Regions from separate parts of the Klebsiella sp. WOUb02 genome, predicted to be linked through region 2. Evidence: predicted binding sites of a transcription regulator. Region 2 holds the regulator's gene; the other holds the start of a gene.
What was found. The regulator Fur, encoded in region 2, represses iron uptake genes when iron is present. The targets are predictions, from matches to a motif close to ATAATAATGAGAACNACTATCAA.
Positions count from the first base shown of each region.

Region 1: exbB (tol-pal system-associated acyl-CoA thioesterase) is a predicted target of Fur. The motif match lies at 8,717-8,739, and genes of this name have one in related genera.

Region 1 covers NZ_CP170106.1:189,616-205,065, forward strand. The annotation lists partial or broken gene ftsP (cell division protein FtsP) at 1-866, shown strand, start outside; partial or broken gene ABOC21_RS02985 (YgiQ family radical SAM protein) at 885-3,168, shown strand; partial or broken gene dkgA (2,5-didehydrogluconate reductase DkgA) at 3,288-4,116, opposite strand; gene yqhD (alcohol dehydrogenase) at 4,262-5,425, opposite strand; gene ABOC21_RS03000 (AraC family transcriptional regulator) at 5,622-6,521, shown strand; gene yghB (DedA family general envelope maintenance protein YghB) at 6,574-7,233, opposite strand; gene metC (cystathionine beta-lyase) at 7,364-8,551, opposite strand; gene exbB (tol-pal system-associated acyl-CoA thioesterase) at 8,801-9,532, shown strand; gene exbD (TonB system transport protein ExbD) at 9,539-9,964, shown strand; partial or broken gene ABOC21_RS03025 (TIGR00645 family protein) at 10,104-10,599, shown strand; gene mgrA (L-glyceraldehyde 3-phosphate reductase) at 10,641-11,681, opposite strand; gene tnpA (IS200/IS605 family transposase) at 11,801-12,229, shown strand; partial or broken gene yghX (YghX family hydrolase) at 12,443-13,332, shown strand; gene ABOC21_RS03045 (DUF2623 family protein) at 13,412-13,702, shown strand; gene yghU (glutathione-dependent disulfide-bond oxidoreductase) at 13,734-14,600, opposite strand; gene ABOC21_RS03055 (DsbA family protein) at 14,746-15,306, opposite strand.
Region 2 covers NZ_CP170110.1:2,157,497-2,172,946, reverse strand. The annotation lists gene nagC (DNA-binding transcriptional regulator NagC) at 1-357, opposite strand, end outside; partial or broken gene nagA (N-acetylglucosamine-6-phosphate deacetylase) at 366-1,515, opposite strand; gene nagB (glucosamine-6-phosphate deaminase) at 1,657-2,457, opposite strand; gene nagE (PTS N-acetyl glucosamine transporter subunit IIABC) at 2,771-4,723, shown strand; gene glnS (glutamine--tRNA ligase) at 4,902-6,569, shown strand; gene chiP (chitoporin ChiP) at 7,001-8,404, shown strand; gene chiQ (ChiQ/YbfN family lipoprotein) at 8,452-8,784, shown strand; gene fur (ferric iron uptake transcriptional regulator) at 8,864-9,316, opposite strand; gene fldA (flavodoxin FldA) at 9,609-10,139, opposite strand; gene ybfE (LexA regulated protein) at 10,290-10,583, opposite strand; gene ybfF (esterase) at 10,717-11,490, opposite strand; gene seqA (replication initiation negative regulator SeqA) at 11,674-12,222, shown strand; gene pgm (phosphoglucomutase (alpha-D-glucose-1,6-bisphosphate-dependent)) at 12,256-13,896, shown strand; partial or broken gene ABOC21_RS17355 (IS4 family transposase) at 14,011-15,327, shown strand; gene potE (putrescine-ornithine antiporter) at 15,430-15,450, opposite strand, start outside.

The DNA of each region.
Region 1 (15,450 bases), on a different replicon from region 2:
CCGGTCATCATTCAGGACAAGCGGCTGGATAATTTCGGCACGCCGGAATACAGCGAACCGGGCAGCGGCGGCTTCGTCGGCGATACGCTGCTGGTTAACGGCGTACAGGGCCCGTACGTGGAGGTCTCGCGCGGCTGGGTGCGTCTGCGCCTGCTGAACGCCTCTAACTCCCGCCGCTACCAGCTGCAGATGAGCGATGGCCGACTGCTGCACGTTATCTCCGGCGATCAGGGGTTTCTGCCGGCGCCGGTTTCGCTGAAACAGTCTCTCTGGCTCCCGGCGAACGGCGTGAGATCCTGGTGGACATGACCAACGGCGATGAGGTGTCGATTACCTGCGGCGAGGCGGCGAGCATCGTCGATCGCATTCGCGGTTTCTTCGAGCCCTCAAGCATTCTGATTTCGACGCTGCTGTTAACCCTGCGCCCAACGGGCCTGCTGCCGCTGGTCACCGACAGCCTGCCGGTACGCCTGCTGCCGACGGAAATTTTGACCGGCACGCCGACCCGCAGCCGCGATATCTCCCTCGGCGACGATCCGGGAATTAACGGTCAGCTATGGGATCCGCAGCGTATCGATATTACCGCCCTGCAGGGAACCTGGGAGCGCTGGACGGTACGCGCCGACATGCCGCAGTCGTTCCATATCGAAGGGGTGATGTTCCAGGTGCGCAACGTCAATGGTTCCACGCCGTTCCCGGAAGATCGCGGCTGGAAAGATACCGTCTGGATCGACGGCCAGGTGGAGCTGCTGGTGTATTACGCCCAGCCCTCCTGGGCACACTTCCCGTTCCAGTACCTCAGCCAGACCCTGGAGCTCGCCGATCGCGGCTCGATTGGCCAGATCCTGGTGAATCCGGCGCCGTAACGCCCATCCCCTGGCCGAATCCCGGCCGGGGTAACAAAATCTCCCTTCATTTTATGCGTCAATCCGGCTTATAATCGCCGCCCTTTGGTTATTTTTTTATCATTTTTCCCCGGAAGCAATATGAGCGCAATATCCCTGATCCAACCGGGTCGTGACCTGTTTTCCTGGCCGCAGTACTGGGCCGCCTGTTTTGGCCCCGCGCCGTTTTTACCCATGTCACGCGAAGAGATGGATCAACTTGGCTGGGATAGCTGCGACATCATTCTGGTCACCGGCGATGCCTACGTCGATCACCCAAGCTTCGGTATGGCCATCTGCGGCCGCATGCTGGAGGCGCAGGGGTTCCGCGTTGGGATAATTTCCCAGCCGGAGTGGAATAATAAAGATGACTTTATGCGTCTGGGTAAACCGAACCTGTTCTTCGGCGTCACCGCCGGCAACATGGACTCGATGATCAACCGCTACACCGCCGACCGCAAGCTGCGCCATGACGACGCCTATACCGCGGGCAACGTCGCCGGCAAGCGCCCGGATCGCGCGACTCTGGTCTATACCCAGCGCTGTAAAGAGGCGTGGAAAGACGTCCCGGTTATTCTCGGCGGCATTGAGGCCAGCCTGCGTCGTACCGCGCACTATGACTACTGGTCCGATACCGTGCGCCGTTCGGTGCTGGTTGATTCGAAGGCCGATATGCTGATGTTCGGCAACGGTGAACGTCCGCTGGTAGAAGTGGCGCACCGCCTGGCCGCCGGCGAGCCGATTACGCAGATTCGCGACGTGCGCAATACCGCAATCATGGTGAAAGAAGCGCTGCCGGGCTGGAGCGGCGTCGATTCCACCCGTCTCGATACGCCGGGCAAAATCGATCCGATCCCGCATACGTACGGCGAAGATCTGCCGTGTGCGGATAACAAAACCGTTCAGCCGGCAAAACAAGAGGTTAAACCGGTCACCGTGCAGCCGCCGCGCCCGAAACCGTGGGAAAAAACCTATGTTCTGCTGCCGTCCTTTGAGAAGGTCAAAGGGGATAAGGTCCTGTACGCCCACGCGTCGCGTATTCTTCATCATGAAACCAACCCCGGCTGCGCCCGCGCCCTGATGCAAAAGCACGGCGAGCGCTATATTTGGGTTAACCCGCCGGCCATTCCGCTGTCGACGGAGGAGATGGACAGCGTGTTTGCGCTGCCGTATAAGCGCGTTCCGCACCCGGCGTACGGCGATAGCCGCATCCCGGCATATGAGATGATCCGCTTCTCTATCAATATTATGCGCGGCTGCTTTGGCGGCTGTTCCTTCTGTTCGATTACCGAGCATGAAGGGCGCATTATTCAGAGCCGCTCCGAAGACTCGATCGTTAACGAAATCGAGGCGATTCGCGACACGGTTCCCGGCTTCACCGGGGTGATTTCCGACCTCGGCGGCCCAACGGCCAATATGTATATGCTGCGCTGCAAGTCGCCGCGTGCGGAGCAGACCTGTCGTCGCCTGTCGTGCGTTTATCCGGACATCTGCCCGCATATGGATACCAACCACGAGCCGACGATTAATCTCTACCGCCGCGCCCGCGATCTGAAGGGGATCAAAAAAATCCTTATCGCCTCCGGCGTGCGCTATGACATTGCCGTGGAGGATCCGCGCTATATCAAAGAGCTGGCGACCCACCACGTCGGCGGCTATCTGAAGATCGCCCCTGAACATACCGAAGAGGGCCCGCTGTCGAAGATGATGAAGCCGGGGATGGGCAGCTACGATCGCTTCAAAGAGCTGTTCGACACCTACTCAAAGCAGGCGGGGAAAGAGCAGTATCTGATTCCGTACTTTATCTCCGCGCATCCGGGCACTCGCGATGAAGATATGGTGAACCTGGCGCTGTGGCTGAAGAAAAACCGTTTCCGTCTCGATCAGGTGCAGAACTTCTATCCGTCGCCGCTGGCCAACTCAACCACCATGTATTACACCGGCAAGAACCCGCTGGGTAAGATTGGCTATAAAAGCGAAGACGTGGTGGTGCCGAAAGGGGATAAGCAGCGCCGCCTGCATAAAGCGCTGCTGCGCTACCACGATCCGGCAAACTGGGCGCTGATCCGCCAGGCGCTGGAAGCCATGGGCAAAAAGCATCTGATCGGTTCACGCCGCGACTGTCTGGTGCCTGCGCCGACGCTGGACGAGATGCGGGAAGCGCGTCGCCAGAATCGCCATATTCGTCCGGCCCTGACCAGGCATACGCCGGTTGAGCATCAGCGCCAGACGCCTGCTGTTGGCGCGAAAAAACGCCTGCGCCCGGCGTCCCGCTAAGGCGAAATTCCCCGGCAGCGCAAGGCTTGCCGGGGTGAAGGAGTTAAGGGATAAGGTCGCCCGGACGGTGGCCGCTGCGTCGCCGTCCGGGATACGCGAAAACCGCCCTGCGGTCAGGTAGGAAGGTTAGCCGCCAAACTGGTCAGGATCTGGCCCGAGGCGCTTGTTGATATCCAGCTTCGCCATTGCTCCCAGTTCGTCTTTATCGAGACGGAAATCCCAGACGTTAAAGTTTTCCGCGATACGCGAAGGGGTCACCGATTTAGGGATCACCACCAGGCCGTTATCGAGATGCCAGCGGATCACGACCTGCGCCGGCGTTTTACCGTACTTGTCGGCCAGCTCGCGGACGATTTTCTGATCGAATACGCCTTCGCCGCCCTGAGCCAGCGGGCTCCAGGATTCGGTCTGAATTTTGTGCGTCGCGTTCCAGGCGTGCAGCTGGCGCTGCTGCAGCAGGGGATGGAGTTCGACCTGATTAATCACCGGCACGACGCCGGTTTCGTCAAGCAGCCGCTGCAGGTGGTGGACCTGGAAATTACAGACGCCAATGCTTTTGGCCAGCCCCTGTTCTTGTAGCTCAATCATGCCCTTCCAGGCTTCAACGAAATGGTCGATCGCCGGAACCGGCCAGTGCATTAAATACAAATCGACGTAGTCGAGCCGCAGCTTGCTCAGGCTCTCCTGCAGAGCTTCATGCGGGCGTTTTTGATCGTCGTTCCATAGCTTGGTGGTGATAAACAGACTCATCGCGAGGGACGTCTGCCTGGCTCAGCGCGCTGCCGACGCCGGCTTCGTTTTGATACGCGGCGGCGGTGTCAAAAGAGCGATAACCGACTTCCAGCGCCTTGTGAATGGCGGAGACGACCTCCTCGTTGCCTGCTTTCCACACGCCGAGGCCCAGCTGTGGCATCAGGTTGCCGTCGTGCAGTTTTATCACGGTTGGATGTGTCATGCCTTCCTCCTGTTAATGAAGCTTAGCGGGGTACATCTCGCTAAGGGGTAGCATTAAGTCTGGACGAAATAGCTAAAAACGGTAGTGAAACTCCTCTCCTTCGCATCCGATGACGCGAAGGAGAGGGGGGATCAGCAGGGGAAAATCAGCGTGCAGCCTCGTAAATACGGCGGCTGACGTCGAGAGTGATATCCTGGTTTTCACCGAGCTGTGTCATGCCGTGTTCTTCCAGTTTAGCCAACAGCGCCGGGATGGAGCTACCGTCGAGACCGTAGCCGCTCAGGCGAGTCGGCACGCCGAGCTGTTCGAAGAAATTGCGCGTTGCGGCGATGGCCGCGTCGATGCGCTCATCTTCAGAACCTTCGGTAATATTCCACACGCGGGCGGCGTACTGCAGCAGCTTAGCGCGTTTGGCATCGCGTTTTTCATTCCACAGTACCGGCAGTACGATGGCCAGAGTCTGGGCATGATCAAGGCCGTGCATGGCGGTCAGCTCATGTCCCAGCATATGCGTTGCCCAGTCCTGCGGAACGCCGGCGCCGATCAGGCCGTTTAACGCCTGGGTCGCGGCCCACATAATGTTGGCGCGCACGTCGTAGTTCTCCGGCTCTTGCAGCGCTTTCGGGCCATCTTCGATCAGGGTCAGCAGGATGCCCTCGGCAAAGCGGTCCTGGATTTTGCCATCAACCGGATAGGTCACGTACTGCTCAACGGTATGGACAAATGCGTCAACCACGCCGTTGGCAACCTGGCGCGGCGGCAGGGTGTAGGTGTAAATCGGATCGAGGATCGCAAACACCGGCTGCACGTGGGAAGACATAAAGGCGCGCTTGTCGCCGGTGGTTTTACGCGAAACGACGGCGCCTTTATTGGACTCGGAGCCGGTCGCCGGCAGGGTCAGCACGGAGCCCATCGGGATCGCGCTTTTGACGTTTTTACCGTGGGTTTCAAGGATTTCCCACGGATCGACGTTTTCATCATAATGCGCGGCCGCGGCGATAAACTTCGTCCCGTCGAGCACGGAGCCGCCGCCCACCGCCAGCAGGAAGGTGATCTGCTGTTCACGGGCAATTTTGACCGCGTTCATCAGCGTTTCGTAGGATGGGTTCGGTTCAATGCCGCCGAATTCCAGCACCTCAAAATCGCTCAGCGCGCTCAGGGCCTGATCCAGTACGCCGGTTTTTTTCACGCTGCCGCCGCCGTAGGTGACCAGAATACGGGCTCCCGCCGGGATTTGATCGCGCAGGTTTTCGATGGCGCCTTTACCAAACAGGATACGGGTTGGGGTATACAGATCGAAATTGTTCATTGCTCATCACCTCAATAAGAGAAAACTGCCGACGGAGAAGATATCCCGGCCAGATGACGGACATTGTGGTCTCCTCATCCGTTACCCTCAATGCACATTCCTGCCGATGTCTTGCCCATTTCTCCGCAGGACTGGAGAAAAAGCTGCGGAATGCGCACAATGAAGTCGTGAAAAAACGACTGGAGAGTCATCGTAAATGAAGCGTTCCCGGATCTGTCAGCTGCTAACTGAAAAAGTTAATACGCTGAAAAATAACGAAGAAAAACTCAGCGAGCTGCTGCCTGATATTCGGTTATTGTACGGCACGCAGCCGGGAACGCGCACGCCGGTGATGTATCAGCCGGGCATCGTTTTTCTCTTTTCCGGTCATAAAATTGGCTATATAAATGAGCGGACTTTCCGTTACGACACCAATGAATATCTGCTGCTGACGGTACCGCTGCCGTTTGAGTGCGAGACCTTCGCGACGCCGGAGGTTCCGCTGGCGGGGCTGCGGCTGAACGTGGATATTCTGCAGCTGCAGGAGCTGCTGATGGATATTGGCGAGGATGAGCGCTTCCAGCCCGCGGTGGCATCGAGCGGAATCAACTCGGCGGCGCTCTCGGAGGAGATTTTGTGCGCCGCTGAACGGCTGCTGGACGTGATGGAGCGGCCGCTGGATGCGCGCATTCTGGGCAAACAGATTATTCGCGAGATGCTCTACTACGTGCTGACCGGGCCGTGCGGCGGGGCGCTGCTGGCGCTGGTCAGCCGGCAAACGCACTTCAGCCTGATCAGCCGTGTCCTCAAACGCATTGAAAGCCAGTACACCGAGAACCTGAGCGTCGATCAGCTGGCGGCGGAGGCCAACATGAGCGTCTCGGCGTTTCATCACAATTTTAAATCGGTCACCAGCACCTCGCCGCTGCAGTATCTGAAAAGCTATCGCCTGCATAAGGCGCGGATGCTGATGATCCACGACGGGATGAAGGCCAGCGCGGCGGCGATGCGCGTAGGCTACGAAAGCGCGTCGCAGTTCAGCCGGGAGTTTAAGCGCTATTTTGGCATGACGCCGGGCGAAGATGCGGCGCGGATCAGAACGATTCAGGGGATGTAACGGGAAACGCACGCTGCGGGAAGGCGCGCTGGCGCCCTCCCGGGAAGGTCAATCAGGCGTTGCAGAACTTTTTCTTAATGACCACCACCAGCGTACCCAGCAGGCCGGCAACCAGCAGAGCGATAGGCAGTACCATCAGGCAGGTCATCACCTGATCTTCGTGGCGCTTGACGAAAGGAATCATGCTTAGCGCATATCCGAGTCCGGTAACCACGCTGACCCACAGCAGCGCGCTGAGCCAGTTGAAGAACTGGAAGCGGCGGTTGGAGAGCCCCGAAATACCGGCCATCGTAGGCAGCAGGGTGCGGACAAAGGCCAGGAAACGGCCGGCCAGCAGGGCCAGCAGCCCGTGCTTGTCAAACATGCAGGTCGCACGCTGATGATATTTTTGCGGTAGATGGGAAAGCCAGCCCTTAACGGTCTCGGTATTGCCGAGCCAGCGCCCCTGGACATAGCTCAGCCAGCAGCCGAGGCTGGCCGCCGTCGTCAGAATGGCAAGGGTGGGCACAAAGTCCATGACGCCTTTAGCAATCAGCGCGCCGGCGAGCAGCAGCAGGCTGTCTCCGGGTAAAAATGAGGCCGGCAGCAAACCGTTCTCGAGAAACAGGGTCGCGAACATGACCAGATATACAACGCCCACAACGTGAGGGTTCGCCAATGCGGCAAAATCATGTTGCCAGAGCGCGGCGACAATCTCTTGAATAACAACCATGGACTTTCCTAAGTGGTACCGTATTTTTGCCTAGTGTACTCCTGAAGAGCCCAGAACACCTTGATCCCGGGCGCAACAAAAGCGGCCGCCTCTAACAGAACGTCCGCAATTATTGCCACTGGCCGTCACTTTACACGATACGCGCGAAGCCCGCCGCTAAATCCGCCAACAGATCGTCAACATTTTCTAAACCGATATGGACGCGGATCAGCGTGCCGCTGAAATCGACTTCAGCCTCGGGGCGGATGGCGGCGATGTGCTCCGGCTGGTTCGCGAGGATTAGCGATTCAAAACCGCCCCAGGAGTAGGCCATGCTGAACAGGCTGAAGTTGTCCAGATAAGCGGACAGCTCGGCATCGTTCAGCCGCTTATTGAGAATAAACGAGAACAGGCCGCTGCTGCCGGTGAAGTCGCGCTTCCAGAACTCATGCCCTTTGCTGCCCGGCAGCGCTGGATGGTTGACCCGCGCCACCTGCGGATGCTGCGCCAGCCATTCGGCGATGCGCAGGCTGCTCTCGTGGTGCTGACGCAGGCGCACGCCGAGAGTGCGCAGGCCGCGGCTGGTCATATAGGCGGTATCCGCGTCGAGCATCTGCCCCATCAGATAGGCGTTCTCACGCAGCTGGTCCCAGCAGCGCGCGTTGGCGACCGCGGTGCCGACCATCGCATCGGAGTGGCCGATCAGGTATTTGGTGCCGGCCTGAATCGAGATATCGACGCCGAAATCCAGCGCCCTGAACAGCACGCCTGCCGCCCAGGTGTTGTCGATCATGATGATCGCTTCCGGGGCAACGCGGCGTACGGCCGCGACGATCGCCGGAACGTCGTGGACCTCCATAGTTATCGACCCCGGAGACTCGAGGAACACCACGCGGGTATTCGGCTGGACCAGGCGGGCGATATCGGCGCCAATCAGCGGATCGAACCAGCCGGTGCTTACGCCGAGCCTGGCAAGAACTTTGGTGCTAAAATCCTGGCTCGGCTCGTAGGCGGTATTGGTCATCAGAACGTGGTCGCCCTGCTCAACAAACGCCAGAATCGTATTGGCCACCGCCGCCGCGCCGCAGGGGAACAGGGCGCAGCCGGCGCCGCCTTCCAGCTCGCACATGGCTTCCTGCAGCGAGAAGTGGGTCAGCGTGCCGCGACGGCCGTAAAACAGCTCGCCCTTCGCCCGGTTGCGGGTGGCATGTTTCTTATCTTCGACGGTGTCGAACACCAGCGATGAAGCGCGCTGAATCACGCTGTTGACCGATCCTAAGGTATATTTTTTACTGCGCCCGGCGTGGACCAGGGCGGTATCAAGATGTTTGTCAGCCATGTTTTTTGCCTGTTTTTATACGTCTGGACGTCTAAACTAGCATGAATACCCGGATGTGTACCGACTTAGGGCGGATACAGGCAAAAATTTTACCAAATCCCCCGGCGGCCACTTTTTTACTGCGTAAGCGCAGGGAAAATAAACGTGATTTGCTGCACAGTGTAAATACTAATGAGAACCACTATCAATTCGATGCCGTTTTGATATTATTATGCTCAGATTTTGTGATTTACGTCCTGGAGACTCAGAGTGGGTAATAATTTGATGCAGGCGGATCTTTCCGTTTGGGGTATGTATCATCATGCCGATATTGTCGTTAAGGTCGTGATGATCGGCCTGATTCTGGCGTCGATAGTCACATGGGCTATCTTTTTCGGCAAAGGTGCTGAAATGCTCTCCAGCAAGCGCCGCCTCAAGCGCGAACAGCAGCTTCTCGGCGAAGCCCGCTCCCTCGACCAGGCCAGCGATATCGCCAACGCTTTCCATCCGAAAAGCCTGAGCTCGCAGCTTATCAACGAAGCGCAGAACGAGCTCGAGCTGTCGGCCGGCGTCGAAGATAACGAAGGTATTAAAGAACGTACCGGTTTCCGCCTTGAGCGCCGCGTGGCGTTTGTCGGTCGCTATATGGGCCGCGGTAACGGCTACCTGGCGACCATCGGCGCCATCTCCCCGTTCGTCGGCCTGTTTGGTACCGTCTGGGGCATCATGAACAGCTTCATCGGCATCGCGCAGACGCAAACCACCAACCTCGCGGTTGTCGCCCCGGGCATCGCGGAAGCGCTGCTGGCAACGGCAATCGGCCTGTTTGCCGCTATCCCGGCGGTGGTTATCTATAACGTTTTCGCTCGCATGATCGGCAGCTACAAAGCCACTCTCGGCGACGTCGCCGCCCAGGTCCTGCTGCTGCAGAGCCGCGATCTGGACCTCAGCGCCAGCGGCACTGCGCCGGTGCGTACCGCGCAGAAATTACGAGTAGGTTGATGCTTTATGGCGATGCATTTTAACGAAAACCTCGATGATAACGGCGAAATGCACGATATTAACGTGACGCCGTTTATCGACGTCATGCTCGTGCTGCTGATTATCTTTATGGTGGCGGCTCCGCTGGCGACGGTTGATGTGAAGGTGAACCTGCCCGCGTCCTCCAGCCAGCCGCTGCCGCGTCCGGAAAAACCGATCTACCTGTCGGTGAAGGCGGATAAAACCATGTTCCTCGGCAACGATCCGGTTACCGAAGAGACTATGGTTAATGCGCTGAATACGCTGACTGAAGGTAAGAAAGACACCACCGTCTTCTTCCGCGCCGATAAAACCGTGGACTATGAGACGATGATGAAGGTCATGGATACCCTGCATCAGGCGGGCTATCTGAAGATTGGTCTGGTGGGCGAAGAGACCGTTAAAGCGCAGTAGCCCTCACCGACATCTCTCCCCAGGCTGGCCTTGCGCCAGCCTTTTTTACGTCTGCCGATCCGCAGCGCCGACGGGATCTTGCATTCAGGCTGGCGGGTTGCGATATAATGCCGCTCATTTTTTTAACTTACAGGGTCTTATGGAACGTTTTCTGGAAAATGCCATGTACGCCTCACGCTGGCTGCTGGCACCGGTTTATTTTGGTCTCTCTTTGGGGCTGGTGGCGCTATCGATCAAATTTTTTCAGGAGATTCTCCACATCCTGCCGCAGATCTTCAGCGTGGGGGAGTCGGACCTGATCCTGACCCTGCTGTCGCTGGTGGATATGACGCTGGTTGGCGGCCTGCTGGTGATGGTGATGTTCTCGGGGTATGAAAACTTTGTCTCTCAGGCTGGATATCAACGAGGGCAAAGAGAAGCTCAGCTGGCTGGGGAAAATGGATGCCACTTCGCTGAAAAATAAGGTGGCCGCCGCCATCGTCGCGATCTCCTCCATCCACCTGCTGCGGGTGTTTATGGACGCGAAGAACGTGCCGGACAATAAGCTGATGTGGTACGTCATTATCCACCTGACCTTTGTGCTGTCGGCGTTTGTGATGGGCTATCTCGATCGCCTGACCAAAGTTAAGCACTGATCCCTGGCTGCCCGGCGGCGTTTAGCTACCGGGCCAGCGGTTTACTTATCCGACGAAGCCTGCCACAAATTGAGCTCACCATCGGCCACGTGCTGGTCGATCTGCGTCAGCTCTTCGGCGCTGAAAGTCAGGTTTTCCAGCGCTTTTACGTTCTCGTCCAGCTGCTGCGGACGGCTGGCGCCAATCAGTACCGAGGTCACCCGGTTATCCTTCAGCAGCCAGCTCAGGGCCATTTGCGCCATGCTCTGACCGCGATCGTGCGCCATCTCCTGCAGCAGGCGCAGGCTCCGGACGTTCGACTCGCTGAGCATCGTTTCCGTCAGGCCGCGATCTCGTTTCCCTTCATAGAACATCCGCGAACCTTCCGGGATCTGCTGAAGATACTTGCCGGTCAGCAGGCCCTGCGCCAGCGGCGTAAAGGCGATGCAGCCGACGCCATTCTCCTCGAGTGTGTCCAACAGTCCGCTGCTATCGACCCAGCGGTTAAGCAGGTTATAGGAGGGCTGATGGATCAGCAGCGGAATTTTCCACTCGCGCAGGAGCGCCGCCATCTGCTGCGTGCGTTCCGGCGAATAGGAGGAGATGCCGACGTACAGGGCCTTACCGCTCTGCACCGCCTGCGCCAGCGCGGCGGCGGTCTCCTCCATCGGCGTGTTCTCATCCACGCGATGGGAATAGAAAATATCGACGTACTCCAGCCCCATGCGCTGCAGGCTCTGGTCGAGGCTGGCCAGCAGATATTTACGCGAACTGCCGGATCCATAGGGCCCCGGCCACATCGAATAGCCGGCTTTGGTCGAGATAATGAGTTCGTCACGGTGGGCGGCAAACTCCTCGCGCAGCAGGCGGCCGAAGTTTTCCTCGGCGCTGCCGGGCGGCGGCCCGTAGTTATTGGCCAGGTCAAAATGGGTAATGCCCAGATCGAAGGCCTTGCGAAGCAGAGCGCGCTGGTCATCGAGGGCGTTACCGTGGCTAAAGTTGTGCCACAGGCCCAGCGACAGCGCGGGAAGCTGCAGGCCGCTTTTGCCGCAGTAGCGATACTGCATCCGATCGTAGCGGCCAGGGTTAGCGAACCAGGACATGCTCTCTCCTTTTTAATTAAATCCGGTAAACCCCCGGCTTTGCCGGGGGACTCCGAAAGGTTTGACCTTTAAGTCAGTCGCGCGAATCTGAAATCTCCGCCAAGAGATGAGGATTCGTGATGAGAGACTATCAGAGCTTAAGCCATACGAAATGGGACTGTAAATATCACGTGGTTTATATCCCTAAACGCCGGAAGCAGCGGTTATATGGTGCGCTGCGGCATGAGTTGGGAAAAATATTCCACGAGCTTGCGAGCCAGAAGGGCTGTCAGATTCTGGAGGGGCATCTGATGCGCGATCATGTCCACATGTGCATCAGCATACCGCCAAAGTACTCGGTATCGACAGTAGTCGGCTATCTGAAGGGAAAAAGTGCGATAGCGATAGCACGACACTTCGGCAGAGGTAAAAACTTCACCGGTGAAGTTTTCTGGGCTCGAGGTTATTTCGTTTCAACCGTTGGTTTGGATGAAGCCACGGTCAGGGCGTACATACGCAACCAGGAGAGAGAAGACGAACGATACGATCAAATGAAACTGAACGTATAGCAGCCGCCCTGGGCGGCTCATGGTTTGTCGGCGCCTTTGAGGCGCTCACCCTAAAGCCTCCGGCTCTGCCGGAGGATACTTACTTAAAACGACGTTCTACTTTATACGCTAAACCGCTGAGCAGGCGTTTGCTGGATCACACTGCGCGAGATTTCTGGCATCCCGGCGAGCTTATGCTTTGCTTAAAGGGCCTTCACTTACGGAGAACATGCGATGACGCGACTGACGGCCAAAGATTTTCCACAGCAGCTGCTCGAGTACTATGACTACTATGCCCACGGCAAAATCAGCAAACGCGAATTTCTCCAGGCTGGCGGGGAAATATACGGTGGGCGGCATGACTGCGCTGGCGCTGTTTAACCTGCTAAAACCCAACTATGCCCTGGCGGAACAGGTGGCGTTTACCGACCCGGATATCCGCGCGGAGTATATTCACTACCCCTCTGCGGACGGTCATGGCGAAGTGCGCGCTTACCAGGTAACACCGACGAAGATGACCGGCAAAGCCGCGGCGGTGGTGGTGGTGCATGAGAACCGCGGCCTCAACCCCTATATTGAAGACGTTGCCCGGCGGGTGGCGAAGGCGGGCTATATCGCCCTGGCGCCGGACGGCCTGAGCTCCGTCGGCGGCTATCCCGGCAATGATGATGAGGGGCGGGAGCTGCAGCAGAAAGTCGATCCCGTGAAGCTGATGAACGACTTTTTTGCCGCGGTGGCGTTTATGGCGAAGCATCCGCAGGCGACGGGAAAAGTCGGCATCACCGGTTTTTGCTACGGCGGGGGCGTTTGCAACGCCGCCGCGGTGGCGATCCCTGAACTGGCCTGCGCGGTGCCGTTCTACGGCCGGCAGCCGCCGCTCAACGAGGTCGATAAGATTCAGGCGCCGCTGCTGCTGCACTACGCCGGCCTCGATAGCGGCATCAACCAAGGCTGGCCGGCCTATGAAGAGGCGCTGAAAGCGCAGCATAAGATCTATGAGGCCTATATTTATCAGGGGGTTAATCACGGATTTCATAACGACTCCACGCCGCGCTATGACCGGGCCGCCGCGGAGTCTGGCGTGGCAGAGAACCCTCGCCTGGTTCGGGAAGTATTTACGCTAGCGCGATCGGCTGAAATAGCGCTACCCATTGCTCAAAAAGTCGCTATATAATTTTGTATATAACGATTGAGGGGAAAGCGATGGATAACCATTTTGGTAAAGGTTTAATGGCCGGGCTGCAGGCGGCTCAGGCCGACAGCGCCAGCAGCGCCGCGAATTTCTGTGCCGACTATAAGCGCGGGTTTGTGCTCGGCTATTCTCAGCGGATGTTTGAAAAGACCGGCGATCGCCAGCTGAGCGCGTGGGAGGCCGGGATTCTCACCCGACGCTATGGTCTGGACCGGAATATGGTTATGGATTTCTTTAAGGAGGGAAATTCCTGCACCGCGATGCGCTACTTTATGGCGGGATACCGCCTGGAGCGCAAGTAGCCGAAGGCCGAAGCCTTCGGCTGGCGTAGCCTTAGGCCTGACGCTTGTCTTCGGTTTGGCTGTCGAAGTCGCTGGCGCTATGGCGCTCGTGAAGCTGTTCGTTAAGCGGGCCGTTGGTGCGGTTAACGATCCGTCCGCGCTGAACCGCCGGGCGTCTGCCTACGTCCTGCGCCCAGCGCAGAACGTTTTTATAGCTCCCGGCATCGAGGAATTCGGCGGCATTGTAGACGCCACCGAGTACCACGTTGCCGTACCACGGCCAGATCGCCATATCGGCGATGGTGTACTCTTCCCCGGCTACGTAGCGGTTAGCGGCGAGCTGTTTGTCCAGCACGTCGAGCTGGCGCTTGGCTTCCATGGTGAAGCGGTCGATGGCGTACTCGATTTTCACCGGCGCGTAGTTGAAGAAGTGGCCAAAACCGCCGCCGAGGAACGGCGCCGCGCCCTGTAGCCAGAACAGCCAGTTCAGCGTCTCGGTGCGCCCGGCCGGATCTTTGGGCAGGAAGAAACCGAACTTCTCCGCGAGATAAAGCAGAATGTTGCCGGACTCGAACACGCGCGTTGGCGGCGTGGTTGAGCGATCGCTCAGCGCAGGGATTTTTGAGTTCGGGTTCACCGCAACGAAGCCGCTTGAGAACTGATCGCCTTCGCCGATCCGAATCAGCCAGGCATCATACTCCGCGTCGCTCACGCCCAGCGCCAGCAGCTCTTCCAGCAGGATCGTCACCTTCTGGCCGTTAGGCGTTCCCAGGGAGTAAAGCTGCAGCGGATGCGAGCCGACCGGCAGCTCTTGTTCATGGGTTGCGCCGGAGACAGGACGGTTGATGTTGGCGAACGCGCCGCCATTGTTCTGCTTCCATTCCCACACTTTCGGGGGTTGGTAGTTATTCTCTGACATGCTGATCTGCCTTTGTAGTGAGGTGTTCAGGGAGTGTAGCAGGTGGCGTATTAAGGATTTAACAGTGTGAGGCTTATTCACCCGCTGGCGATATACCCGGACGGCTTCCCCGGCCGCGTTACGCACGCCGGGGCTGCGCCCTAAATCAGGCCATTATCCGCGCGGCCCAGACGCTAATATCGTCGCCGCTGCCGAGATCCGCCTGCACCAGCCCGTTGACCATAAAGGTTGGCGACACGTGGATACCGTTCTGGCGCGCATATTTGCTGTGCCATTTGATCTCCGCCTGCAGCTCTGGGCGGGCGAAGGCGTCGGACAGTAGAACGTGGCTGTAGCGCTCGATACGCTCAACGATTTGCTGCGGGGTAGCGTTCATATTCGGCCCGCTGCAGTGGTCGGTGAATTCGAACTCTTCGCGATGATCGGCTACTGCTTGCAGTACCTTATGCGCCTGCTCTCTGCCGTGCGGCAGGGTGGAGGCCGCCAGAATACAGCGTACGATGACCCCCGAGAACATATGCCAGGGCTGGGACTGCAGGCGAACTTTGATGGTCACGTTATCCGCGCCGACCTCGTCGAGCAGGTCGTCGAGCTTATTGAATGCGCGTACCGAATACGGGCAGGTCGGCTCCAGGAAAACCTCGAAGGTACGCGGGCCATGTCCCCAGACCAGCGGTTGTGCTTGCAGATGTGGTTGTGTGCTCATAATCAACTCCTGACGTTAATTCGCGATTTGTTGTTATATCTGAGATAAACGATATCACTTTTGCCCTGCGGCGCAGGGTTATTTTCCGTAAGGGCACAATTCGCAAACCGAATGAGTGGTATCATTATTCCACCTCTGTCTGGT
Region 2 (15,450 bases):
TTCCGGCAGCGGGAAGTGCTCCTCTTCCAGCGTCTTGCTGCTTAAATCGTACAGGGTCAGGGTGGCGTCGTAGCGGCCGAGGCGTATGCCGATGGCCTGAAAGCTGCGGGTCTCGGCAATAATGGAGATGGCGCGGCGGCCTCCGGTGGAGGCCTGCTGATCGACTTCTTTGATCAGCCCGCGTTCAATCAGTTGACGCGTGATTTTCGTCACGCTGGCAGGGGCAAGCTGGCTTTGTTCCGCGATCTGAATGCGCGAGATGGGGCCATGCTGGTCAATCAGGCGGTATACGGCCGCGCTGTTCAGCTGTTTTACGAGATCAACGTTACCAATTTGAGCATGTCCGCCTGCTGTCATACTTTTACTTACTCAGTGACGACCTCGTTACCATTAACGATGGTCTTGATGATTTTATAGTCGCGGGTAAAGGCGGTCAGGTTAGCGACCATTCCCGGCGCAATGCCGCCGAGTCTGCTTTTCCACGCCAATGGCACGCGCAGGGTAGAGGGTTGCCATCCGCAACGCTTCTTCCAGCGCGATACCGCAATGTTCAACGAGATTACGCACGCCTTCAATCATAGTCAGCGAAGAACCACTGAGGGTTCCGTTTTCATCTACGCACAGCCCGTTACGGTAGTATATTGTTTTACCAGCAAAAATGAACTGCTCAATATTGGCACCCGCCGGCGCGGTGGCATCGGTAACGAGGCACAGCTTGTCGCCCTTCAGGCGCTTCGCATTGCGTACGTTAGCATAATCAACGTGCATACCGTCGACGATAATACCGCAGTAAACGTCCGGCTCGTCAAAAATAGCGCCCGCCAGGCCCGGCTCGCGTCCGGTAATATACGGCATGGCGTTATAGAGATGAGTTGCGAAAGTGATGCCCGCGCGGAAACCGATTTTGGCTTCTTTAAGGGTGGCGTTGGAGTGCCCGGCGGAGACGATAATCCCGGCGTTGACCAGCTGGCGAATCACTTCTGGCCCGACGCGCTCCGGAGCAAGGGTCACCTTGGTGATGACATCGGCATTTTCGCACAGGAAGTCCACCAGCGCGGCGTCCGGTTTACGCACGTAGTCCGGGTTGTGGGTCCCTTTTTTGACGATGTTCAGCCACGGGCCTTCAAGATGCAGGCCCAGCGCCTGGTTAGGATATTTCTGCAGGTACTCGCGCATGACGCGCACGCCCTGTTTCATCAGATCGTCGCTGGAGGTAATCAGCGTTGGCAGATAGCTGGTGCAGCCGGAGCGCTCGTTGGCCTTCTGCATGATTTCCAGCGTTTCGACGGTCACCGCATCAGGGCTGTCGTTAAACTGCACGCCGCCGCAGCCGTTCAGCTGGACGTCGATAAAACCGGGGGCGAGAATAGCGCCATTGACCGAGCGTTGCTCAATCCCGGACGGCAAATCAGCCAGTGGACAGATCCGTTCAATAAGGCCATCAGCGATAACTATCGCATGGTCATCCAGAATTTCATGACCGGTATAGATCCGGCCTTGGGTTAATGCATACATACGACCCCCGGTTTACGCACGCTATCCTTCAAGCCGGCCTCTTTAGCAGACCATTAATTGACCGTTTACTGCCGCCAGAATGATTTTGTGCATCAGAAAAAAAGAAATGTCCCACGGGGGTAGCCGCAGGACGGGACCAGATTACAGCCCTTTGACGTTTTCGGCTTCTAATTCGTTGAAGTATTTCAGCGTCTTCACTTTCAGTTCCATGGTGGACGGCTCGTCGCAAACGATCACTGCTTTTGGATGCAGCTGCAGACAGGTAATGGTCCACATGTGGTTGACGTTGCCTTCTACCGCCGCCTGCAGCGCCAGCGCTTTCTGATGGCCCAGCACCAGAATCATCACCTCTTCGGCATCCAGCAGAGTACCCACGCCCACGGTCAGCGCGTATTTCGGTACCAGGTCAACGTCGCCGTCGAAGAAGCGGGAGTTTGCCACGCGGGTGTCATGGGTCAGAGTTTTAATACGGGTACGGGAAGCCAGGGAAGAAGCCGGCTCGTTGAACGCGATGTGGCCATCGTTACCCACGCCGCCCATAAACAGGTTAATTTTGCCGTAGGAGCGGATTTTTTCTTCATAGCGGCGGCATTCTGCATCGATGTCTGGCGCATTGCCGTTGAGCAGGTTAATGTTTTCTGCCTGAATATCAACGTGATCAAAGAAGTTGCGATGCATAAAGCTATGATAGCTTTCCGGGTGCTCTTTCGGCAGGCCAACGTACTCATCCATGTTGAAGGTGACGACGTGTTCGAAGCTAACCTGGCCCGCTTTGTGCATCTCAACCAGAGCTTTGTAGGCGGTCAGAGGTGTACCGCCGGTGGGCAGACCCAGTACAAACGGACGGTCCGCAGTCGGTTTGAACGCGTTGATGCGGTTAACGATGTGGCGAGCAGCCCATTTACCTACTTGTTCAGCTGTTACCAGGGGAATCAGTCTCATTCTTCACCTCTATAGTTAAATTAGAACCTGGCGGATTGGCGCCAGTACTCTATGAAGAGTATTGCAGTAACTACGCCGACCGGGGTCAATCCGTGTTGATTTTTTGAATGATAAAATAAGTTTTCGTTGTTAGCCAGTCCAGGGGAGGGGTTAATACGATATTTGGTGATTATAGTCACAAAAAATACGCGTTTAATTTGCGATACGAATTAAATTTTCACACACTTTGCGGGTAAGTTAAAAAACTGACCTTTTTACACAATAAAAAAATGGCTTTGAGTGAGCCTCATCGGGGTCTCATAGGGGGAATAAGATGAATATTTTAGGTTTCTTTCAGCGTCTCGGTAGGGCGTTACAGCTCCCTATCGCAGTGCTGCCCGTCGCGGCGCTGCTGCTGCGATTCGGTCAACCCGATCTGCTTAACGTGGCGTTCATCGCGCAGGCAGGCGGGGCGATCTTTGATAACCTGGCGCTGATTTTTGCGATCGGCGTGGCGTCCAGCTGGTCTAAAGACAGCGCCGGCGCCGCGGCGCTGGCCGGCGCGGTAGGTTATTTCGTATTAACTAAAGCAATGGTCACCATCAACCCAGAGATCAACATGGGCGTGCTGGCGGGTATCATTACCGGTCTGGTCGGCGGTGCCGTTTATAACCGCTGGGCCGGCATCAAGCTGCCTGACTTCCTGAGCTTCTTCGGCGGGAAGCGTTTTGTGCCGATCGCCACCGGCTTCTTCTGTCTGGTGCTGGCGGCCATCTTCGGCTACGTCTGGCCTCCGGTGCAGCACGCTATTCACGCCGGCGGTGAGTGGATCGTGGCCGAGGGCGCGGTGGGTTCCGGTATCTTCGGTTTCATCAACCGTCTGCTGATCCCAACCGGCCTGCATCAGGTGCTGAATACCATCGCCTGGTTCCAGATTGGCGAGTACACCAACGCCGCAGGCGCGGTGTTCCACGGCGACATCAACCGCTTCTACGCCGGCGACGGCACCGCGGGGATGTTCATGTCCGGCTTCTTCCCGATCATGATGTTCGGCCTGCCTGGCGCTGCGCTGGCGATGTACTTCGCTGCGCCGAAAGAGCGTCGTCCGATGGTTGGCGGTATGCTGCTGTCGGTCGCTATCACCGCGTTCCTGACCGGTGTGACCGAGCCGCTGGAATTCCTGTTCATGTTCCTGGCTCCGCTGCTGTACCTCCTGCACGCCGTCCTGACCGGTATCAGCCTGTTTGTGGCAACGTCGCTGGGTATCCATGCGGGCTTCTCCTTCTCCGCAGGGGCCATTGACTACGTTCTGATGTACAGCCTGCCGGCAGCCAGCAAAAACGTCTGGATGCTGCTTGTCATGGGCGTGGTGTTCTTCTTCATCTACTTCCTGCTGTTCACTGCGGTTATCCGCATGTTCAACCTGAAAACGCCGGGTCGTGAAGATAAAACTGACGACGTGGTGACTTCAGAAGCCAACAGCAACACCGAAGAGGGTTTGACCCAGCTGGCTACGCAGTATATTGCGGCCGTCGGCGGGACTGACAACCTGAAGGCGATTGATGCCTGTATTACCCGTCTGCGTTTGACCGTTGTAGACTCCGCGCGCGTTAACGATGCGGCCTGCAAACGCCTCGGCGCTTCCGGCGTGGTTAAACTGAACAAGCAAACCATCCAGGTAATCGTCGGTGCGAAAGCCGAATCCGTCGGTGATGAGATGAAAAAAGTGGTCGCGCGTGGCCCGGTAGCCGCAACTGCCACCACAGCCAATAGCGCACCTGTCGCCGCTGCGGCGGTAAAACCGCAGGCCGTGGCTAACGCGAAAACTATCGCCGCGCTGGTTTCACCGATTACCGGTGATATTGTGGCGCTGGAGCAGGTTCCGGACGAAGCGTTCGCCAGCAAGGCCGTCGGCGACGGCGTGGCGGTGAAACCGACCGATAAGATCGTGGTCTCCCCGGCCGCAGGTACCATCGTTAAGATCTTCAATACCAACCACGCGTTCTGTCTGGAAACGGAAAACGGCGCGGAAATCGTCGTCCATATGGGCATCGATACCGTCGCGCTGGACGGCCAGGGCTTCAAACGCCTGGTAGAAGAGGGCGCAGAAGTGAAGGCCGGTCAGCCGATTCTGGAAATGGATCTGGACTTCCTCAACGCGAACGCCCGGTCGATGATCAGTCCGGTAGTCTGCAGCAACAGCGATGATTACAGCGCGCTGGTGATTCAGGCGACCGGTAAAGTTGTCGCCGGCCAGACGCCGCTGTATGAGATTAAAGGCAAGTAAGGCTCCTGAGTAGAGTTTATGCCTGTGCGGCGGGGGGAAACCTCCGCCGCTTTTTTTTGCCGCAAATGACCCCATAATCTCCTTCAGATACGTATTTTCAGTAACTAATAGTTGTCTCTACGTCCTGCTTGTAAGATCATGTCCCGTTATACGTTGTTTACGCTTTGAGGAACCCATGATGAGTGAGGCTGAAGCCCGCCCAACTAACTTTATTCGTCAGATCATCGATGAAGATCTGGCTACTGGTAAGCACACCACCGTTCATACGCGCTTCCCGCCGGAGCCGAACGGTTATCTGCACATTGGCCACGCCAAATCAATTTGCCTGAACTTCGGCATTGCTCAGGATTACCAGGGCCAATGCAACCTGCGCTTCGATGACACCAACCCGGTGAAAGAAGATATCGAATACGTTGAGTCGATTAAAAACGACGTGCAGTGGTTAGGTTTTCACTGGTCCGGGAAAGTTTGCTACTCGTCTGATTATTTCGACCAACTGCACAGCTACGCCGTTGAGCTGATTAATAAAGGCCTGGCATACGTTGACGAACTGTCGGCGGAAGAGATTCGCGAATACCGCGGTTCGCTGAAGGCGCCGGGCAAAAACAGCCCTTACCGCGATCGCAGCGTGGAAGAGAACCTGGCGCTGTTTGAAAAAATGCGCGCCGGCGGTTTTGTGGAAGGTAAAGCCTGCCTGCGTGCGAAAATCGATATGGCCTCGCCGTTTATCGTTATGCGCGACCCGGTGCTGTACCGCATTAAATTCGCCGATCACCATCAGACCGGCAGCAAGTGGTGCATCTACCCGATGTACGACTTTACCCACTGCATCAGCGATGCGCTGGAAGGTATCACGCACTCTCTGTGTACCCTGGAGTTCCAGGACAACCGTCGCCTGTACGATTGGGTGCTGGATAACATCAGCATCCCGGCTCACCCGCGCCAGTACGAATTCTCGCGCCTGAATCTCGAATATACCGTGATGTCCAAGCGCAAGCTGAACCAGCTGGTGACCGAGAAGCACGTGGAAGGCTGGGACGATCCGCGTATGCCGACCATTTCCGGCCTGCGTCGCCGCGGCTATACCGCCGAATCGATTCGCGAGTTCTGTAAGCGCATCGGCGTAACCAAACAGGACAACACCATTGAAATGGCGTCGCTGGAGTCCTGCATTCGCGAAGATCTGAACGAAAACGCCCCGCGCGCGATGGCCGTTATCGATCCGGTAAAACTGGTTATCGAAAACTATCCGCAGGGCGGCAGTGAAAATGTGAATATGCCTAATCATCCGAGCAAGCCGGAGATGGGCAGCCGCGACGTGCCGTTCAGCGGTGAAATCTGGATCGATCGCGCGGACTTCCGTGAGGAAGCCAACAAGCAGTACAAGCGTCTGGTGCTGGGCAAAGAGGTTCGCCTGCGCAATGCCTACGTGATCAAAGCCGAGCGCGTAGAGAAGGATGCGGAAGGCAATATCACCACAATCTTCTGTACCTATGATGCCGATACGCTGAGCAAAGATCCGGCGGACGGCCGCAAGGTGAAGGGCGTTATCCACTGGGTGAGCGCGGCGCACGCGCTGCCGGTAGAAATTCGCCTGTATGACCGCCTGTTCAGCGTGCCGAATCCGGGCGCCGAAGAGGATTTCCTTGCCGTCATGAACCCTGAATCGCTGGTTATCAAGCACGGCTTCGCCGAGCCGAGCCTGGCGCAGGCGCAGGCCGGTAAGGCCCTGCAGTTCGAGCGTGAGGGCTACTTCTGCCTCGACAGCCGCTATGCAAGCGCTGACCATCTGGTGTTCAACCGCACCGTCGGCCTGCGCGATACCTGGGCGAAGATCGGCGCATAAACCCGCATCGCCATTGAAAACGCCGCACCCCGCGGCGTTTTTTACTTCCGTATTTACCCGCCCGGGTCGGTTATTTTCGCGATGCGAATTAATCTTGTTTACAGCCTGTAATATATCCCGCCAGCCTCCCCGGCTATTGTCGCGTAAAAAATCGCTGTAAGCGTTTTCATTTCCCTCTTTATCCTTATTTCGCAGAGAATTAGGTGCTAAATGTACGAAATTTAAGACTGTAACAAACAGACATAGATTATGTGCGCTTTGTCATAATCTTAAGCTTTGGTCGGCGAAAGAGATTGATAATTCGCGTCACGAAAAATAGTCTATCGATAGCGGATATGCGGACTTTTACCGCCCCGCTTTTTAGCAGTCTTATTTATTTTTCGCGGCTTGCCTTTGGCTCCGCGTTTTAAAACGTCAAAGAGGATATGCACATGCGTACGTTTAGTGGCAAACGTAGTACGCTGGCGCTGGCTATTGCCGCCGTCACCGCGATGTCGAGCTGGATCGTTGTTCCGCAGGCCAGCGCAGCAGGTTTTATCGATGATTCCACGTTAACCGGCGGTATCTATTACTGGCAGCGTGAGCGCGACCGTAAAGATGTTACCGACGGCGATAAGTACAAAACCAACCTTTCGCATTCAACCTGGAACGCCAACCTGGATTTCCAGTCCGGCTATGCTGCCGATATGTTTGGTATTGACGTGGCTGCCTTTACCGCAATTGAGATGGCGGAAAGCAGCGAAAGCGGCCACCCGAACGAAATTGCCTTCTCCTCAAGGAATAAAGCCTACGACGAAGATTACTCCGGCGATAAGAGCGGGATCAGCCTCTATAAAGCGGCGGCGAAATTTAAGTATGGCCCGGTGTGGGCGCGTGCTGGCTACATTCAACCAACCGGGCAAACGCTGCTGGCTCCGCACTGGAGCTTTATGCCGGGCACTTATCAGGGCGCTGAAGCCGGGGCCAACTTTGATTACGGCGACTCTGGCGCGCTGAGCTTCTCCTACATGTGGACCAACGAATACAAAGCGCCGTGGCACATTGAGATGGATGAGTTCTACCAGAACGATAAGAAGACGAAAGTCGATTATCTGCACTCCATCGGCGCCAAATATGATTTTAAAAACGACCTCGTGCTGGAGGCCGCGTTTGGCCAGGCTCAGGGCTATATCGACCAGTATTTTGCTAAGGCCAGCTATAAATTTGACGTTGCCGGCACCCCGTTAAACACCAGCTATCAGTTCTACGGCACCCGCGATAAGGTCAGCAACGGCGGCGCGAACGATATTTACGACGGCACCGCCTGGCTGCAGGCGCTGACCTTTGGCTACAAGGTTGCCGACGTGCTGGACCTGCGTCTGGAAGGCACCTGGGTTAAGGCCGAGGGCCAGCAGGGCTACTTCCTGCAGCGTATGACCCCAACCTACGCATCTTCTAACGGTCGCCTGGACGTGTGGTGGGATAACCGCTCCGACTTCAACGCCAACGGTGAAAAGGCCGTGTTCTTCGGCGCCATGTATGACATGAAAAACTGGAATATGCCGGGCTGGGCGTTTGGCGCGTCTTACGTTTATGCATGGGATGCGAAGCCGGGCAAAATGGCGACGCCAGATGCCTACTACAACGCCGACAAACGTCTGGAAGAGTCGGCCTACAGCCTCGATGCCATGTATACCGTGCAGGATGGCCGGGCGAAGGGAACGTTGTTCAAGCTCCACTTCACCCAGTACGACAACCACTCCGATATTCCTAGCTGGAGCGGCGGCTACGGCAATATCTTCCAGGATGAGCGCGACGTGAAGTTTATGGTTATTGCTCCGTTCACTATTTTCTGATGCCGCAGCCGCGGGCGTAAGCCTGCCGCCAGTCCGTGAGGTTGATTATGAAAAAGCTATTGCTCATCGCCATGCTGGCATCGGGCCTGGTGGCCTGTACGCAGTCACCGGCGCCAAAAGAAGATACTAAATTGAAGGACGCCTACAGCGCCTGCATCAATACGGCAGAAGGGAATCCGGATAAAGTTCAGGCCTGCCAGAGCGTGCTGAACGTTCTTAAAGAGGATAAGCAGCACCAGCAGTTCGCCACGCAGGAAAGCGTGCGCGTGCTGGATTATCAGCAGTGTATCCTGGCGACCCGCACCGGCAACGATCAGGCGGTGAAAGCCCGCTGCGACCAGATCTGGAAAGAGATCCGCCGCAACAATACCCGGCCCTGATTTCCCTCGTACCTCCTATTTGCGGGCATAAAAAAAGCCAACCTTCGGGTTGGCTTTTTGCTGCTTACGCGGCGGGAAACTATTTTTCCACCGCGTCGTGCGCGTGTTCATTTTCGCGGCAATCGCCTTCCGCACAGTGGCCGTACAGGTACAGGCTGTGGTTGGTCAGGCGGATACCGTGACGGTGGGCAATTTCACGCTGACGCGCTTCGATGGAGTCATCGCTGAACTCAATCACTTTGCCGCAATCGAGGCAAATCAGGTGATCGTGATGATGCTGCTGCGTCAGTTCGAAAACGGATTTACCGCCTTCAAAATTATGGCGGGTAACAATGCCGGCATCATCAAACTGGTTCAGTACGCGGTAAACGGTGGCCAGACCGATCTCTTCACCCATGTCGATCAGGCGTTTGTATAAATCTTCCGCGCTGACGTGATGGTTATCCGGCCCCTGCAGCACTTCCAGAATTTTTAATCGTGGAAGTGTGACTTTCAGGCCAGCCTTCTTCAATGCGGTATTGTTGTCAGTCATGCGGAATCTGTCCTGTTGCTAAACGATCTACTTCCATTAGCGGAAGTAATACAGAGAATCACCCGATGTAATGCGTTTCATTATAGAACTGCCATGATGAAATGAAAACCGCAAGCATCGAGCCTTTTATGCTGTCAAAAACGAGGCACAGGCTACAAACTGCGTCACGTCTCCTCGTTAAATCAGAGGACATTGTACAGATATGTGATTAAAAGTTAAAAACTTGTAGCTATTAGTTTTATTGCTTTTACCTATTAATACGGCGATATCCCAGGATAGCGCCGTTTAACGATCAGGCGTTTATGATTTCTTCGAGATGCAGTTCTTCAGAAACCTGCTTAACCCATTTCTCTACGCGCTCGTTGGTCAGCTCAGGCTGACGGTCTTCATCGATAGCCAGACCGACGAAATGGTCGTCATCAGCGAGACCTTTAGAGGCTTCGAAATGGTAGCCCGCCGTTGGCCAGTGGCCGACGATGGTTGCGCCGCGCGGTTCGATGATGTCGCGAATGGTTCCCAGCGCGTCACAGAAGTATTCAGCGTAGTCTTCCTGGTCGCCGCAGCCAAACAGGGCGACGAGCTTGCCGTTGAAGTCGACCTCTTCCAGCGTCGGGAAGAAATCGTCCCAGTCACACTGTGCTTCACCGTAGTACCAGGTTGGGATGCCCAGCAGCAGAATGTCATGACCCTGCAGGTCTTCTTTGCTGCTTTTGGCAATGTCGTGAACATCAGCAACGTCTTTACCAAGCTGCTTTTGGATCATTTTTGCAATATTTTCGGTGTTGCCGGTGTCGCTGCCAAAAAAGATGCCGATGATTGCCATGAGTAAAATAACCTCTTGAAACTTAATGATGTGGTAGTGGCGTAATGCCCGCAGATAACGGCAATCATAGCAGAACAGGGAAGGGCGCGGAAACAGCAATCACGCCCGACTGCACACTCTGCTACATGAAAGTGTTGTTTTTGCGGTTTCTCAGGCTTTACTCTGGCTATGCAGGGCCGCCAGCTGGTTCATCAACATCTCTTCAATCAGATCGCTGCGGTTCATATTGCGGGCATCGGCCAGCTCATTGAGCGCATCAACCGCTTCAGCGTTGAGCTTGAGCTCCACGCGCCTTAAGCCGCGAACTTTGTCGCGTTTAAGCTGGTTGCGTTTATTGATGCGCAGCTGCTCGTCGCGCGAAAGCGGATTGGTCTTTGGTCTACCCGGGCGACGCTCGGTTGCGAACAAATCTAATGTCGTACGGTCCGTTTGTTCTTTTGCCATGATTCAGAGTGACTTCGGGGAAACAAATTGTCGGGCCATTGCCGACACAGATAGCGCGCCATAATACATCAGGCGAACCGCTGCGCCAACGACCGCGGGCATTCTGCGGCGCGGTCGGGCAGTTTTTAGCCAGTTATGCCGCTAAAGAGGAGAGATATCGGCGAATGGCGCGCAATACCGCTTCCGGTTTCTCCGCATGGACCCAATGGCCCGCGCCGGCAATCACGTGCGCGCGGGCCTGAGGGAACTGAGCCAGCAGCGCGTCGCGATACTCATCGGTCACGTAGGGTGAGTTGCCGCCCGGGATAAACAGGGCCGGATGCGGCCAGGCGGGAACCGGCTGCCAGCCAACGATATGGCTATATTGATCCCACAGGACCGGCACGTTAAACCGCCACTGGCCGTCAACGAAGGACTTCAGCAGGAACTGAATCACGCCCTCCTCCTGTAGATGCTGGCGCATAATTGCCGCCGCCTGCTGACGGGTTGCGGCGCCGGCGGCGGTCACGGCGTTGATGGCGGCAAAGATTTCGTCATGGCGGCGGACGTGATAATCCACCGGCGCGATATCGATAGCCACCAGGCCGTCGATGCGGTCAGGAGCCAGGGCGCTTAGCGCCATCACCGCTTTACCGCCCATCGAGTGGCCGATAAAGGTCGCTTTTTCCAGCTGCAGATCGTCAAGGGTGTCGAGCAGATCCTCAGCCATAGCGGCGTAGGTCATCTGCGGATCGCGCGGGGAAAGGCCGTGATTGCGCATATCGACCTGCAGGATATCGTAGTCGGCAACCAGGTCGCGTGCGAGGATCCCCAGGTTATCAAGGCTGCCAAACAGACCGTGAACGAGGACCACAGGGGAATTATTGTGCGGATTTTGTGCAGATTGCGCGCGGCTATTTAATTTCATGGCAAAGTTCTTTTTTTCGCTCCGTCGGGTTAGGGTATTATGTTGGACATTCTGCCATCCGGCTGCAAGACCCAGAGCTCTCTGAGTTTTACCGCCATCCTGGTTTGACGCTATCCGCGGTCAGGATTTGTCCTTATAATCCTGACAACTTGTATTCAGAATAAGATATCGCACTGGATTAAGATGAAAACAATTGAAGTTGATGATGATCTCTATCGCTATATTGCCAGCCACACCCAGCATATTGGTGAGAGTGCATCCGACATTTTACGGCGCATGCTGAAATTTTCCGCCGCTTCCCAGACCGCCGCCGCCGCTGCGAAAGCCGCCCCGGCGCAGGCTCCGACCGCTGCCGTTGAGGTCAAGCCTGCCAACCCGGCGAAAGATAAGGTTCGCGCGATGCGCGAGCTGCTGTTATCTGATGAATACGCCGATCAAAAGCGCGCGGTAAATCGTTTTATGCTGGTGCTAACGACGCTCTACTCGCTGGACGGCGAAGCGTTTGCTGCGGCCACCGAATCACTGCACGGACGTACGCGTACCTATTTCGCTGAAGACGCCCGCGTTCTGCTGAAAAGCGGCAATCAGACCAAACCTAAGCAGGTACCCGGCACGCCGTGGTGGGTGATTACCAATACCAATACTGGCCGTAAATGCAGCATGATTGAACATATCATGCAGTCAATGCAATTCCCCACGGAGTTGATTGAGAAGGTTTGCGGCACGATCTAGCTTTATTCACCCTTGCATCAGAAGGATCAGGCAATGGCAATCGATAAGCGTGCGGGGCAGCCTGCACAACAGAGTGATTTGATTAACGTCGCCCAGCTGACTGCCCAGTACTATGTACTGCAGCCGGAAGCAGGCAACGCGGAGCATGCGGTGAAGTTCGGGACCTCTGGCCATCGCGGCAGCGCAGGGCGCCATAACTTCAACGAGCAGCATATCCTGGCGATTGCTCAGGCGATTGCGGAAGATCGCGCGAAGAACGGTATTACCGGTCCTTGCTACGTCGGCAAGGATACTCATGCGCTCTCCGAGCCGGCCTTTATTTCCGTCCTGGAAGTGCTGGCCGCTAACGGTGTTGATGTGATCGTGCAGGAAAACAACGGCTTCACTCCGACGCCGGCGATTTCCAACGCCATTCTGGTGCACAACAAAAAAGGTGGCCCTCTGGCGGATGGCATCGTGATTACGCCGTCGCATAACCCGCCGGAAGATGGCGGTATCAAGTACAACCCGCCGAACGGCGGTCCGGCTGATACCAACGTCACCAAAGTGGTGGAGAACCGGGCGAACGAGCTGCTGGCTTCCGGCCTGCAGGGCGTGAAGCGCATCTCCCTCGATGCGGCTCTGGCCTCGGGCCACGTCAAAGAGCAAGATCTGGTTCAGCCGTTTATTGAAGGGCTGGCGGATATCGTCGATATGGCGGCGATTCAAAAAGCGGGCCTCAAGCTTGGCGTCGATCCGCTGGGCGGCTCCGGGATTGAATACTGGAAGCGCATCGCCGAGCACTACAAGCTGGATCTGACCATCGTTAACGATCATGTCGATCAAACCTTCCGCTTTATGCACCTGGATAAAGACGGCGCCATCCGCATGGACTGCTCGTCCGAGTGCGCGATGGCCGGCCTGCTGGCGCTGCGCGATAAGTTCGATCTGGCCTTCGCCAACGATCCGGATTACGACCGCCACGGCATCGTGACCCCGGCCGGGCTGATGAACCCGAACCACTATCTGGCGGTGGCGATTAACTATCTGTTCCAGCACCGTCCGCAGTGGGGCAAAGAGGTTGCCGTCGGCAAAACGCTGGTCTCCTCGGCGATGATCGACCGCGTGGTCGGCGACCTCGGTCGTAAGCTGGTGGAAGTGCCGGTGGGCTTTAAATGGTTCGTTGACGGCCTGTTTGACGGCAGCTTTGGCTTCGGCGGTGAAGAGAGCGCGGGCGCTTCGTTCCTGCGTTTTGACGGCACGCCGTGGTCCACCGACAAAGACGGTATCATCATGTGCCTGCTGGCCGCGGAAATCACCGCCGTCACCGGCAAAAATCCGCAGCAGCACTACGATGAGCTGGCCGCACGCTTCGGCGCGCCGAGCTATAACCGTCTGCAGGCATCGGCAACCTCCGCGCAAAAAGCGGCGCTGTCGAAGCTGTCGCCGGAGATGGTCAGCGCAAGCACGCTGGCGGGCGATCCGATCACCGCTCGCCTGACCGCCGCGCCGGGCAACGGCGCGTCGATCGGCGGCCTGAAAGTGATGACCGATAACGGCTGGTTTGCCGCCCGTCCGTCAGGCACGGAAGACGCCTACAAGATCTACTGCGAAAGCTTCCTCGGCGAAGAGCATCGCAAGCAGATTGAGAAAGAGGCGGTAGAAATTGTCAGCGAAGTGCTGAAAAACGCCTAAACGAAAAAGGAGCCGCAGGGCTTAATGCCGATCAGTTAAGCATGAAATGATCGGTTGAACGATCCGGTGGCTGTGCAAGAATCCGTAATCTCATGGAAGATTACGGATTTTTTTATGCTACTTAGTCAGGCTCTTGATGCCGTTCATAATTTTACTCCTCAGGAGTTTGCCGCTCTCTCAGACCTGCTGTCACCAGAGCTGATTGACCAGTGTCTGGCTGATACTGGCGTGGTGACTCTGCGAAAACGCCGCCTCTCTATGGAAATGATGGTCTGGGCAGTAACCGGTATGGCCCTGTTCCGCTCCCACTCCATGAATCAGATTGTCTCCCACCTTGATATTCTTCTGCCCGGAAAAAGACCTTTTGTGGCACCCAGTGCCGTTGTTCAGGCCCGTCAGCGGCTCGGGGAGGATGTTGTCCGCCTGATGTTCGAGAAAACACAACAGCTGTGGTTCGAAAAATTACCGCTGTCACACTGGAATGGACTCACGCTAATGGCCGTAGACGGCACAGTGTGGCGGACCCCTGATACACCGGAAAATGACGCTGCTTTCGGCAGGACAGCGAATGCGTATAGCTGTTCAGAATGGCCACAGGTGCGTATGGTCTGTCAGATGGAAGTCACAAGCCATCTACTCTCAGCGGTCGCTTTCACCAGCGTCACTGACAGCGGTGAAGCAGAGCTTGCTGCTCAGCTTACAGCACAAACGCCCGACCGTACCCTGACCATTATGGACAAAGGCTTTTATGCCCTGGGTCTGCTTCATCACTGGCAGTCAGCGGGAACGGAAAGACACTGGATGTTGCCTCTGCGTAAGGGAGCACAGTATCAGGTTGTCAGGAAACTGGGTGCGGGACAGGCGCTGGTTGAGCTGAAGCTGTCACCGCAGGCAAGGAAGAAATGGTGTGATGCTCCGGCGACGCTGACAGCCCGGCTGATAAGTAAAGAAGTGAACGGTAAAACGGTGCAGATACTGACCTCAATGTGTGACCCGCTGAGGTATCCGACAGCGGATATCGTGGAGCTGTACAGCCAGCGATGGGAAATAGAGCACGGGTTCAGGGAGATGAAGCAGCATCTGCTGAATAATGAACTGACGCTGAGAAGCAAAAAACCGGAACTGGTGCGGCAGGAGTTATGGGGTGTGGTACTGGCATACAACCTGCTGCGGTACATGATGGCTCAGATGGCGTACAGTCTGAAAGGAGTGGAGCCTTATCAGATGGGCTTTAAACAATCGGCCCTGTATCTGAGAAGCCAGCTCCGCATCCTGCCGGGAGTCTCACCGGGAAGGTTACCACGAGTAATAGAATAGATAGTGAGTATGGCCGCGGTGTTCGTGCTTCCGGGCAGACGAGAGAGACACTATCCGCGGGCAGTAAAAAAGAGGCCGCAACGCTATGCGTTACGGCCACCTTCAAAAGCTTAACTGACAAGCATTAAGCCGCAGGGCTCCTTTTTTATATCACTGTATTGAGATTACCTCACCAGCCGCTCCTGCGCATCGCTGATAATCCGGGCTCGCCAGTCATCAGCCGTGTTTGTTTTTCAG